One region of the Rhizobium tropici CIAT 899 genome, then DNA from elsewhere that is predicted to be linked to it. Evidence: riboswitches for the same ligand, from Rfam matches in the RefSeq annotation. Region 1 holds a riboswitch; each other region holds the start of a gene.
The links. Region 1 has a riboswitch for thiamine pyrophosphate ahead of thiC (phosphomethylpyrimidine synthase ThiC). Riboswitches for the same ligand answer to the same signal wherever they lie in the genome.
Positions count from the first base shown of each region.

Region 2: another riboswitch for thiamine pyrophosphate. It lies ahead of thiB (thiamine ABC transporter substrate binding subunit); the one in region 1 lies ahead of thiC (phosphomethylpyrimidine synthase ThiC).
Region 3: another riboswitch for thiamine pyrophosphate. It lies ahead of thiM (hydroxyethylthiazole kinase); the one in region 1 lies ahead of thiC (phosphomethylpyrimidine synthase ThiC).

Region 1 is NC_020062.1:742,420-746,388, forward strand. It holds gene thiO (glycine oxidase ThiO) at 1-362, opposite strand, end outside; gene thiC (phosphomethylpyrimidine synthase ThiC) at 364-2,190, opposite strand; TPP riboswitch at 2,283-2,414, opposite strand; gene RTCIAT899_RS25560 (porin) at 3,024-3,969, shown strand, end outside.
Region 2 is NC_020059.1:3,644,346-3,648,314, forward strand. It holds gene RTCIAT899_RS17810 (thiamine diphosphokinase) at 1-89, opposite strand, end outside; gene RTCIAT899_RS17815 (MarR family winged helix-turn-helix transcriptional regulator) at 162-689, opposite strand; gene RTCIAT899_RS17820 (MDR family MFS transporter) at 854-2,389, shown strand; TPP riboswitch at 2,460-2,576, shown strand; gene thiB (thiamine ABC transporter substrate binding subunit) at 2,662-3,654, shown strand; gene thiP (thiamine/thiamine pyrophosphate ABC transporter permease ThiP) at 3,662-3,969, shown strand, end outside.
Region 3 is NC_020062.1:1,035,477-1,039,445, reverse strand. It holds gene yghU (glutathione-dependent disulfide-bond oxidoreductase) at 1-812, opposite strand, end outside; gene RTCIAT899_RS32680 (DUF1127 domain-containing protein) at 1,376-1,522, opposite strand; TPP riboswitch at 1,751-1,847, shown strand; gene thiM (hydroxyethylthiazole kinase) at 1,899-2,702, shown strand; gene thiE (thiamine phosphate synthase) at 2,699-3,337, shown strand; gene thiD (bifunctional hydroxymethylpyrimidine kinase/phosphomethylpyrimidine kinase) at 3,334-3,969, shown strand, end outside.

The DNA.
Region 1 (3,969 bases):
AGCGAAGGCTCAAGGGCAGCGACTTCGTCTTCGTCTACCCAGCGGTAATTCGTCGTGCGGCTGGCGAATCGTCTCAGCTCGTTTTGATCGCGGTTCGGCGCGACGACGAGCGTTCCATTGCGGACGATCTCGCCGGGCAGAATCGCTTCCCATCGATCGGCGGAATCACGGCCGAGCGTCAGTACAGCCTCATCGGCACTTTCGCACTCGCACCATGGCGCCAGCATGCCGCCGGCAAGCCAGGAGGCGGCATGATGAAAAGTCCGGCTTGGATCTGAGATCGTGACCTCGGCTCCGCGCCGGACCAGCTCGCGTGCGACCGTGAGGCCGGCAACGCCGGCCCCTTTAACGAGAATACGCATGTCATTCAGCCGGGTGCGAGGCCGTATCGACCGGCATATAGAGGTCTCCGCCCTCTCGATACTTGGCGGCCATGGCTTCCAGCCCTTCCTTCTGCGCTTCGGCGCGGATGTCGTGCGAAATCCGCATCGAGCAGAATTTCGGGCCGCACATCGAGCAGAAATGGGCCACCTTATGAGCTTCCTTCGGCAGGGTTTCGTCGTGGAAGCTGCGAGCCGTGTCCGGGTCGAGCGAAAGGTTGAACTGATCTTCCCAGCGGAATTCGAACCGGGCGCGCGACAGAGCATCGTCACGAACCTGCGCGGCCGGATGACCTTTGGCGAGATCCGCCGCATGCGCTGCGATCTTGTAGGTGATGACGCCTGTCTTGACGTCGTTGCGATCGGGCAGACCAAGGTGCTCCTTCGGCGTGACGTAGCAGAGCATCGCCGTCCCGAACCAGCCGATCATGGCAGCGCCGATGCCCGATGTGATGTGGTCATAGCCGGGCGCGATATCCGTCGTCAGCGGTCCGAGCGTATAAAAGGGCGCCTCGCCGCAGACGGAAAGCTGCTTGTCCATGTTTTCCTTGATCTTGTGCATCGGCACATGGCCGGGGCCTTCGATCATCACCTGACAATCCTTGGCCCAGGCGATCTTCGTCAACTCGCCGAGTGTCTCCAGTTCGGCGAACTGCGCGGCGTCGTTGGCGTCAGCTATCGAGCCGGGGCGCAGGCCGTCGCCGAGCGAGAAAGAGACGTCATAAGCACGGCAGATATCGCAGATTTCCTCGAAATGCTCATAAAGGAAGCTCTCGCGATGGTGATGCAGACACCACTTGGCCATGATCGAGCCGCCGCGGGAGACAATGCCGGTGACGCGGTTGACGGTCAGCGGTATGTAATGCAGTCGCACACCGGCATGGATGGTGAAATAGTCGACGCCCTGTTCGGCCTGCTCGATCAGCGTGTCGCGATAGACCTCCCAGGTCAGTTCCTCGGCAATGCCGCCGACCTTTTCCAGCGCCTGATAAAGCGGCACAGTGCCGATCGGCAGCGGCGAATTGCGGATGATCCATTCGCGGATGTTGTGGATGTTACGGCCTGTCGAGAGGTCCATGACGGTATCGGCGCCCCAGCGCGCGGCCCAGACCATCTTCTCGACTTCCTCCGCCATCGAAGAGGTCACGGCGGAATTGCCGATATTGGCGTTGATCTTCACCAGGAAATTCCGGCCGATGATCATCGGCTCGCTTTCGGGGTGATTGATGTTGGCCGGAATGATCGCTCGGCCGCTTGCAACTTCCTGGCGGACGAATTCCGGGGTGACATGATCCGGAATATGGGCGCCGAAGCTTTCGCCATCGCGAATCAGGGCTTCTGCCTTCGCCTTGCGGCCGAGATTTTCGCGGATGGCGATGAATTCCATTTCCGGCGTGATGATGCCGGCGCGCGCATAGGCGAGTTGGGTGACCGCCTTGCCGTCTTTTGCCCGCAGGGGCTGGCGCCTGGCCGGAAATTCCGGTGTCAGCCGCTCGCCGGTGACGAAACCATTGTCTTCAGGGCGCACATGCCGGCCTTCATAAGCCTCGACATCGCCGCGGGCGAGAACCCAGTCGCGGCGTAGCTGAGATAGACCCTCCTCGATGCGGATATCGGCGCCCTCGATCGTGTAGGGGCCGGAAGAATCATAAACAATGACAGGCGGCTCGCCTGAGGTCGGATGGACGCTGATTTCGCGCATCGGCACGCGGATGTCCGGGTGGATCTCTCCGGGAACATAGATTTTCGTGGATGCCGGCAGCGGGCCGGTGGTGACGGTCGGAGTGAGGTTCTTTGCGGCAATATTCATGGTTTGAGGCTCCAAGTTGCAGTTGGAGACCCAGTCAATCAGCCGGAATGATGGAAAGACGCCGGCATGGAATCCACGCGGGAATCCGAAGCCTTCAAGCGCTTGCACCGTCCCTACGCCAGTATGAACTGGATCAGGTTCAACGGGTCACTGCGCCACAGGAGGCAAAGCCTCATTGTCCAGCAGTATCTCAGCCCCTTGCCGGGACCCCCCTGGTGAATACGAAAAGGCTATGCCTTACCCTTGTTCTCTGTCAACCCCGCAACGACGGTCGCATCTTCTCAATCGATTGATCAGTGTGGCGCGGGAGCGCGTAGATTCTACAGGGGGCGAGCCTCCGATAGGCGCGATCGTCATCTCCGATGACGCTGCTCTTGATCCATGCCCGTTCCCGCATAAACGGTACCGATGAAAATTCTGGATCGCGAGTCTGATTGGGGAAGACTGCCTCGATTTGGGGCGAATTCTTAAACCTTGGCGAGGCTGAATACTCCGGCAGTAAAAGGCCCAGCCAGCCGCCAGTTGCATTTAAGCAACAGCAATCAAGTCTAGTGCCGGGGCGGGTTTCACAGAATTGACAAACATACGGGCTGTTTGTAAACCAAACATAGGACATAAACTGTCTTACGGACGAGCAATCGGCCGGATCGGTAGAGGCATTTCAAAACCTTTGCCGCGGGGTGAATTATGGAGGTTAGAGGGGACTCAAGCCGACATCAGGTGCGTATCTGCCGGACTGCCCGGTTGCGTTTAAGCTGACGTAATCCTCAGGGTGGTGTTCCAGCTTTGTACTCGCGGTAAATTGGAATGCATATTGCAACCAGGAGTTTAAAATGAACATCAAGAGCCTTCTTCTCGGCTCCGCTGCTGCGCTGGCAGCAGTTTCTGGCGCCCATGCGGCTGACGCGATCGTCGCTGCTGAGCCCGAGCCGCTGGAATACGTTCGCATCTGCGACGCCTACGGCGCTGGCTACTTCTTCATTCCAGGCACTGAAACCTGCCTCAAGATCGGCGGCCGCGTCCGTACCGAAGGCGAGTGGTACGATGCCTACAACCCGAACAGCCATAACGGTACGCTGTGGCACACCCGTGCGGAGCTGAGCGTCGACACGGCAACCGACACCGAATACGGCCCGCTGAAGACCAACACGGTCATCCGTTGGGATTGGAATGACGGTAACTCCACTTCCACGAAGCTGCTGTTCGCAAACATCAGCCTCGGCGGTTTCCTCGTCGGTAAGGCTGACTCCCAGTACAACTCCTACATCGGTTATGCCGGCGACGTCATCAACGACGACGTGATCTATGACGGTCCGTACGAACTCAACCAGTTGACCTACAACTACGACGCCGGCAACGGCTTCACGGCTGTGATCTCGGTTGAAGACTCGAACTCCAGCGGCTCGGGCGCTTCCTATGGCTCCAGCTGGTGGTCTGACGACAAGGGCAACCACTACGCTCCCGACGTCGTTGCCGGTGCTGGCTTCAAGTCCGGTGCATGGGGCTTCAAGGTCGTTGGCGGTTACGACTCGATCGTCGAAGAAGGCGCTATCAAGGCTCGTGTCGATGCTGACTTCGGTACCTTCTCGGCCTTCTTGATGGGCGGTTGGAACACCGATGGCGACAAGCTGAACAAGTATGCCGGCACCAACCTCGATCGTTCGGCTTGCCCGATTAACGATGCATCGAAGTGCGGCTGGGGTGACTGGGCTGTTTGGGGCGGCGTTGGCGTTCCGATCAACGAAAAGCTGAAGTGGAACCTGCAGCTCGCCTACACCG
Region 2 (3,969 bases), on a different replicon from region 1:
AAGCGGCTGCCGGAAACCGCAGCGCGCAATCGCTCCGTCAGGCGAAGCTCGCCGCCGAGCAGGATGGTGAAGATGGTGGACTGGCTCATGAGGCAAGCCCATAGCGCAAAGTCATATCCCTAGGGAAGAGCGCCGTTACCGGAACGGTGCCGCCGAGCCGATCATTCGGTCGTTTCCTTCATGGCGGCCTGGACGACACGTTCATAGCCGCTGACATAGCGATCGAAGAGAAACGAAAAGCTCTCGATGTCTTCGGGCGACCAATCGGCAAAGATGCTTCCGATAACGGCGTATTTCTGCACCTGGATTTCCGACAGCAAACGCTGCCCGAGTGCGGTCAGCACCACGACGATACGCCGCGCATCCGCCTGCGATGCCTTACGACGCAACACACCACGCGCCACCATGTCGGCAGTGATGCGGCTCGCGCGCGATGGATCGATGCGCAAGAGCTCCGCGATCGTGCCGACGGTCACTTCGCCCGTATCTTCCGCCCGCCGCACGACATCGAGCACATCGAGATGCGAAAGCTCAAGCCCCGGGGCCACGTGCTGAATGGCGAGCCTGCCGATCATGCGACGGCCGGTCAGCAAGCGCATGCGCATCATCGCCTGACCGATGCGCAGAAACTTCTCGTCTTCGGCCAGCGTCGGAACTTCGATATCTTTTGTATTCGTCGCAGATGTCATCCCTAAAGCATAGCAGAGATCGGGAGGAAACAAAACATGCAAATGGCACTCACCTGCCATTGACAATTATATGCTAATAGCACATATATTCGCTCATGAAGACCGGACGTCCCGCGCATTCGTTCGATAGCGCAGCGTTCCGGCCCAGTTCGGGTTCTTGCTCCATGGACATGCAGACAAGCTTCACGCCGCTCGTGGCGGATCACAAACGGCGGCTTATTCTTTTCCTCTTTCTGATGACTGCCATGTTCATGGCGACGCTCGACAACCAGATCGTCTCGACGGCGCTGCCGACGATCGTCGGCGAGTTCGGGCATCTGGATCGCTTCGGCTGGATCGGATCGGCCTATCTTCTCTCGCTTTCCGCCGTCATGCCCGTCTACGGCAAGCTCGGTGATCTCTTCGGCCGCAAATATGTGATGATGACGGCGATCGCGATCTTCACGGTCGGCTCTGCCGTCTGTGGCTTGGCCGTCTCGATGGATACGCTGATCGCCGCTCGCGTTCTTCAGGGCTTCGGCGGCGGCGGCATCATGGTCTCGATCTTCGCCGTCAACGCCGATCTCTTCGAGCCGCGTGAGCGTGCGCGCTACCAGAGCTATTCGAGCCTCGTGCTGATGGCGTCGGGCGCCATCGGCCCCGTTCTCGGCGGCACGATGAGCGATCTGTTCGGCTGGCGTTCGATCTTCCTCGTCAACGTGCCGATCGGCTTCATCGTGCTTGCCGGCCTCGCCTTCATGCTGCCCTACCGCAAGCCTGCCCGCCGTCCGAAGATCGATTATGCCGGCGCCATCCTCCTTGCCCTGACGACGACAAGCATTGTGCTTGCCGCCGACGGAAGCGAGCTCTTCGGGTCGCTGCTATCGCCGCAATGCCTTGGTATTATTGCCTTCGGGGTAATCTGCGCCATCGCCTGGGTCTTCATCGAGCGCCGCGCACCCGAGCCGATTGTGCCGATGACGCTGTTCCGCAATCCGACATTCGGCCTTCTGCTGATCCTCTCGATCACCAGCGGCGCCGTCGCCATCGGCATGGTCAATTACTTCGCGCTCTTCCTGCAGACGACGACAGGCCTTTCTCCCTCCATGGCCGGGCTGCTGTTCATTCTCCTGACCGGCGGCATCGTCTGCGGCTCGCTCTCCGCCGGCCGGCTGATCGCGGCCAAAGGCCGTTACAAGCCGTTTGCCGTCGCCAGCGCCACCTGCAGTACCATCGCATTCGCCTCGCTCGCCTTCGTCCATGCCGGCACGCCCATCGCCCTCATTGGCGGCCTGATGCTGCTGCATGGCATCGGCATCGGCCTTGCCCAGCAGGTGCCCGTTATCGGCGTACAGAATGCAGCCGCAGCGCGCGACGTCGGCGCTGCGACCGGTGCCGTCACGCTGTCGCGCATGGGCGGCGCCTCCATCGCCATCTCCATCTACGGCGCCATCATCGCCGCCAAACTTGGCAATGTCGGCGTCTCCATATCCGGCGTACCGAACATCGAGGAGCTGACACCGAAGATGATGGCCGCCTTGCCCGAGATTACCCGCGAGGCCGTCGCCAACGCCTACGCGAGCGCCTTCAGCCCGTTGTTCATGACGGCAGCTGGCATCTGCATGCTTGGTCTCCTGACCTCGCTGACGCTGAAGAATGTGCAGCTCCCCGGCGCCGCGAAGAAATTCGAAAGCCCGGCGGTCGCGGAGGCTGCCGAGTAAATACTTCATGCTGCAATCGACAAGGGAATCATTTCCCTTGTCATCCCTCCGTCACAAGGCTAAATCTGCCGACGCTCTAACGGGGTGCCTTATGTCCTTCAGGACATTTGGCTGAGAGGCTTTCACCGGCCAACCCGCGGAACCTGATCCGGCTAACACCGGCGGAGGGATTAGACGCGTGACGAAATCATAGCGCCCTTTCCCCTTCAAGACGAAATCAAAGTGGAGGCGCTGTCGTGCAAAACCGATCACTATTGTCATTCTTCGCCGGCCTGGCTCTTGCCGCTGGCGCAACGTTTTTTTCTGCCCAGACGGCCGAGGCAGCAGACAAGACCCTGACCATCTACACCTATGAGAGCTTCACCGCAGACTGGGGTCCGGGCGCCAAGGTCAAGGCAGCCTTCGAAAAGACCTGCGGCTGCACGGTCAATTACGTCGCCGTCACCGATGGCGTTGCACTTCTCTCCCGCCTCAAGCTGGAAGGGACGGGCACCAAGGCCGATGTCGTTCTCGGCCTCGACACCAATCTTATCGACGAAGCCAAGGATACAGGCCTCTTCGACGCAAGCGGCGTCGACACCTCGACCCTCAAGGTTCCCGGCGGTTTCAAGGACGACGTCTTCGTGCCCTACGACTACGGCCATTTCGCCGTGATCTACGATACACAGACCATCAAGAACCCGCCGAAGAGCATGAAGGATCTCGTCGAGGGCGATCCCAATCAGAAGATCGTCATCGAAGACCCGCGCACCTCGACGCCGGGGCTCGGCCTGCTGCTTTGGGTCAAGTCGATCTATGGCGACAAATCCGCCGATGCCTGGGCGAAACTCAAAGGCCGCATCCTGACGGTCACCCCCGGCTGGTCGGAAGCTTATGACCTCTTCACCAAGGGCGAGGCGCCGATGGTGCTCTCCTATACGACGTCGCCGGCCTATCACATGATCGAGGACAAGACGGATCGCTATCAGGCCGCCGCCTTCTCGGAAGGGCACTATATCCAGATCGAGGTCGCCGGCCTCATCAAGGCTTCCCCGAACAAAGATCTTGCTCGCGACTTCCTGAAGTTCATGATCTCTACCGGCTTCCAGGACATCATTCCGACAAGCAACTGGATGATGCCGGTCTCCGCCACTTCCGAGCCGCTGCCGGATGCCTTCAGCAAGCTCGTGGTGCCCTCGAAGACCTTCCTGATGAGCCCTGCCGACGTCGACAAGAACCGCAAGGCGTGGATCGACGAATGGCTGACCGCCACCAGCGGCAACTGATGCCTTGATCATACTCACGGCACCCGAGCGAAGATGCGCTATTTCCGGCGGGACGTTCAGCCTCGGCAGCATTGCGCTCTTCGTCGGGATCGCCGTTCTTGTTCTCCTCTCCGCCGGCATCGAATCCGGCGGCAACACCTCGCTCACAGACCCATATCTGCTGCGCATCCTACGCTTCACACTGCTGCAGGCGGTGCTTTCGACACTGCTCTCCATTGTGCTCGCCATTCCGGTCGCCCGAGCATTGGCGCGCCAGCCGCGCTTTCCCGGCCGGCTTTGGCTGATCCGGCTGATGGCCGTGCCGATGGGCCTGCC
Region 3 (3,969 bases), 290 kb from region 1:
CGCAGCTGCTCGGATGGATCGCCCGACATGCGGTTGACCATGCGGCCGCGCTTGACGGCAGGACGCGAATAGACCTGCTCGGCCCAGCGCTGCACGTTCTTGTAGTCCTGCACCTGCAGGAACTCGGCCGCACCGTACTGCCACCCCTTGGCCAAACCGCCGTACCACGGCCAGATGGCGATATCGGCAATCGTATAGTCGCTGCCGGCGATGTATTCGCTTTCGGCCAGCCGACGGTCGAGCACGTCGAGCTGGCGTTTCACCTCCATGGCGAAACGATCGATCGCATATTCGATCTTCGTCGGTGCATAGGCGTAGAAATGACCGAAACCGCCGCCGAGATAGGGCGCGCTGCCCATCTGCCAGAACAGCCAGGAGATGCATTCGGCACGCGCCGGCTGCTCGGTCGGCAGGAAGGTGCCGAATTTTTCGGCGAGATACATCAAAATCGAAGCCGATTCGAAAACGCGAACCGGCTTCGAGCCACTGCGGTCGAGCAAAGCCGGGATCTTCGAATTCGGATTGATGTCAACGAAACCGCTGCCGAACTGGTCGCCCTCACCGATCTTGATCAGCCAGGCATCATATTCAGCGCCGCTGTGACCAAGCGCCAGCAGCTCTTCAAGCATGATGGTGACCTTCACGCCGTTCGGCGTTCCAAGCGAATAGAGCTGAAGGGGATGGCGTCCTACCGGCAGTTCCTTCTCGTGAGTCGGGCCAGCGATCGGGCGGTTGATATTGGCGAACTGGCCGCCATTGGCCTTGTTCCAGGTCCAGATTTTCGGCGGCGTATATTCGGCAGAACCGGTCATGGGCATCCTCCTTTTTCGGGAATCGAATTTGGGCGATCTTCGATGTAGCGCGCTACATAGATCGCACATAGGGCCCGCTCTTCATTTTTGCGAGAGGAGAATGCGCACTCTTTAACGCGGAAGCGCTCTTGCCGCCCGGGCTGGAGCGCGGGCTCCTCAGCTACGTTGGGCCATTGCCAACCGTCTGGAGGTTCATGAAACGAAAAAGCCTGCCGCGGGAGGAGGAGCGGCAGGCTTTTTACAAGAACCGAACAGCGGATGGGAGGAGGAGTTCCGCTATTCCTGCAGCCGTCCCTGGGAGGAGGATAAGGACGTCTGCCAAGCGAAGGGATGCGGGAGGAGATGCATCGCTTCGATGAAGACGAACATACCAGTCTTTTGCTCAGTTCATAGGCATTTCTTTGCAAGGCAGTTATGCGCCATGCGAAAACCGGGCAGCTGGGTCGATAGCAATTTTCAGCTAGGGCGGCGAAGAATGAGCGGAATGCCCATAAAGCAAAAGCGCCTGCTCGGGGGAACAGGCGCTGGCATAATGCAGCTTTTATAAGGAGCCGTCGTGGCCGTTAGCGAGCGATCGCTGCGCGGGCAACGTTGCGGATTTCACCGCGATCGATACCCAGGTCGTGCAGTTCGCGCGTGGACATACGGCCCAGTTCGGCGACCGTCTGACGATACTTGCGCCAGTTATTGAAAGAGCGTGCTACGTTCATGATGATCCCCTTTCCTTGGGCTTTCGAAGCTGAGCAGCCGTGCTTGGCGCTCCCGTCGCTTCGATGAGAAATATATAGTCGAAGCCCGCAGCTTTTTGCAGAGCTAAGAGATCACTCCACCAATGCGTCTATTGCATAGGTCGCCGAAAATGCAGGCGATCGCCGCCGTCAGATTGGCTTTTGTGATTTGCTGATGACAGCGCCGCCTTTGTCTGCGAAAAGAAGAGAGATGAGAGACAGGGGCGTCCGCTATCCGGCGGGCTGAGAAGTACCCTTCGAACCTGAACCAGATCATGCTGGCGGAGGAAGTCGCTCGGGACCTCGCGAAGCTGAAGCACGTCGTCCCTACGCGTCTCGCCCGCCTGAAAGGGGCGATATGCAAGACCAAATCACACCGGGCAATCTGCTTCGCACCATGCGGGCGAACCCTCCGCTGGTGCAATGCATCACCAATTTCGTCGCCATGAATATCGCGGCCAATGTGATGCTTGCCGCCGGGGCATCGCCGGCGATGGTGCATGCCGAAGAAGAAGCCGACGAGTTTGCCGCTATATCGGGGGCGCTGACGATCAATATCGGTACGCTTTCCGCGGATTGGCTTGCGGGCATGCTGAAGGCCGCACAGTCGGCAAACAATGCCGGCAAGCCCTGGGTCCTCGATCCCGTCGCCCATTATGCGACTGCGTTTCGTCGGGATGCCATCACGCGCTTGCTGGAACTAAAGCCGGCAATCATTCGCGGCAACGCATCCGAGATCATCGCGCTTGCCGGCGGGACGAGCCGCGGCCAGGGTGTCGATAGCCGCGATGCCGTCGAGCAAGCCGAAGATTCCGCCCGTCAGCTCGCCCAAAAGCACGGCTGCATAGTCGCAGTCACCGGCGCTACGGATTTTGTGACGGATGGGCAGAAGGCGAAGCGCATCGCAGGCGGTTCGCCATTGATGCCGCAAGTAACCGCACTTGGATGCTCGCTAACCTGCCTCGTCGGTGCGTTTGCGGCGGCAGCTCCGGATGATCCGTTCGATGCGACCATAGCGGCGCTTACGGTCTTTGCCGTTGCCGGCCAACAGGCAGGAGCGGACGCAGAGGGGCCAGGCTCCTTCTCCTGGCGCTTCCTCGATGCCCTCACAGGCCTTACCCCGGAAACACTGGATCGAGACGCAAGGATATCGGCAGCATGAACCAAGACTTCGATCTATCCCTCTATCTCGTCCTCGATCCGCTGCTATGCCGTGATCTCGGCATGGTGGAGACAACGCGGGCGGCGGTGGCGGGCGGCGCCACCATGATCCAGCTTCGCGACAAGGAGGCTTCGACCGCAGCCATGATCGAAACCGGCCGTGCCCTCAAGCAAATCCTGCACGGAACGAATGTTCGGCTGATCGTCAACGACAATGTCGAGGCTGCCATCGCCATCGGCGCCGATGGCCTTCACATCGGCCAGGAAGATATGAACGCTGCCGACGCCCGCCACATGATCGGGCGGGACATGATCCTCGGTCTCTCGGTGGAAACGGAAGCGCTTGCCTCCTCCATAGATGCCCGCATCGTCGACTATGCCGGCGTCGGCCCGGTCTTTGCCACGTCCACCAAGCCCGACCACAAGCAGCCGATCGGCTTCGACGGGCTTGCCCGCATCGTCAGGCTTTGCCCCATTCCATCAGTCGCGATCGGCGGCCTGAAGGCAGAGCATGCCGCGAGCGTTTACTCAGCCGGCGTCGTTGGTCTCGCGGTCGTCTCGGCAATATGCGGCCAACCGGACCCGCAAGCCGCGACAATTCTCATAGCGAACGCCATCAAGGAGGCTCGCCAATGATCCGCAATGTCTTATCCATCGCTGGCTCCGATCCCTCCGGCGGCGCTGGCATTCAGGCCGACCTGAAGGCTCTCTCCGCTCGCGGCGTTTATGGAATGGCGGCTCTGACAGCTTTGACGGCGCAGAACACGCAGGGCGTTTCCGGCGTCCATCCCGTGCCTCCACATTTCGTGGCAGATCAGATCAATGCGATCTTTGCCGACATCCGTGTGGATGCCGTCAAAATAGGCATGATCGCCAATGCCGCCATCGCCAATGCCGTCGCAGACATTCTGGCGCGACATCGCGATGTGCCCGTCGTCCTCGACCCGGTCATGATCGCCAAGGGCGGCGCTGCCCTGCTCGCTGCCGATGCCGTTGACGTGCTGACCACACGATTGCTGCCGCTTGCGACCGTCATTACCCCGAACCTGCCCGAGGCGGCTGCGCTGTTGCATGACGCTGAGGCGAAGAACCGCGAAGACATGGCGCGCCAGGCGCGTGCGCTGGCAGCGCTCGGGCCTTCAGCTGTCCTTGTCAAGGGTGGTCATCTCGAAGGAGATGAAAGCCCGGATGCGCTCGCAAGCGGCGATCATGTGACCTGGTTCGAAGCTGAACGGCTGCCGACCAAGAATACGCATGGAACGGGCTGC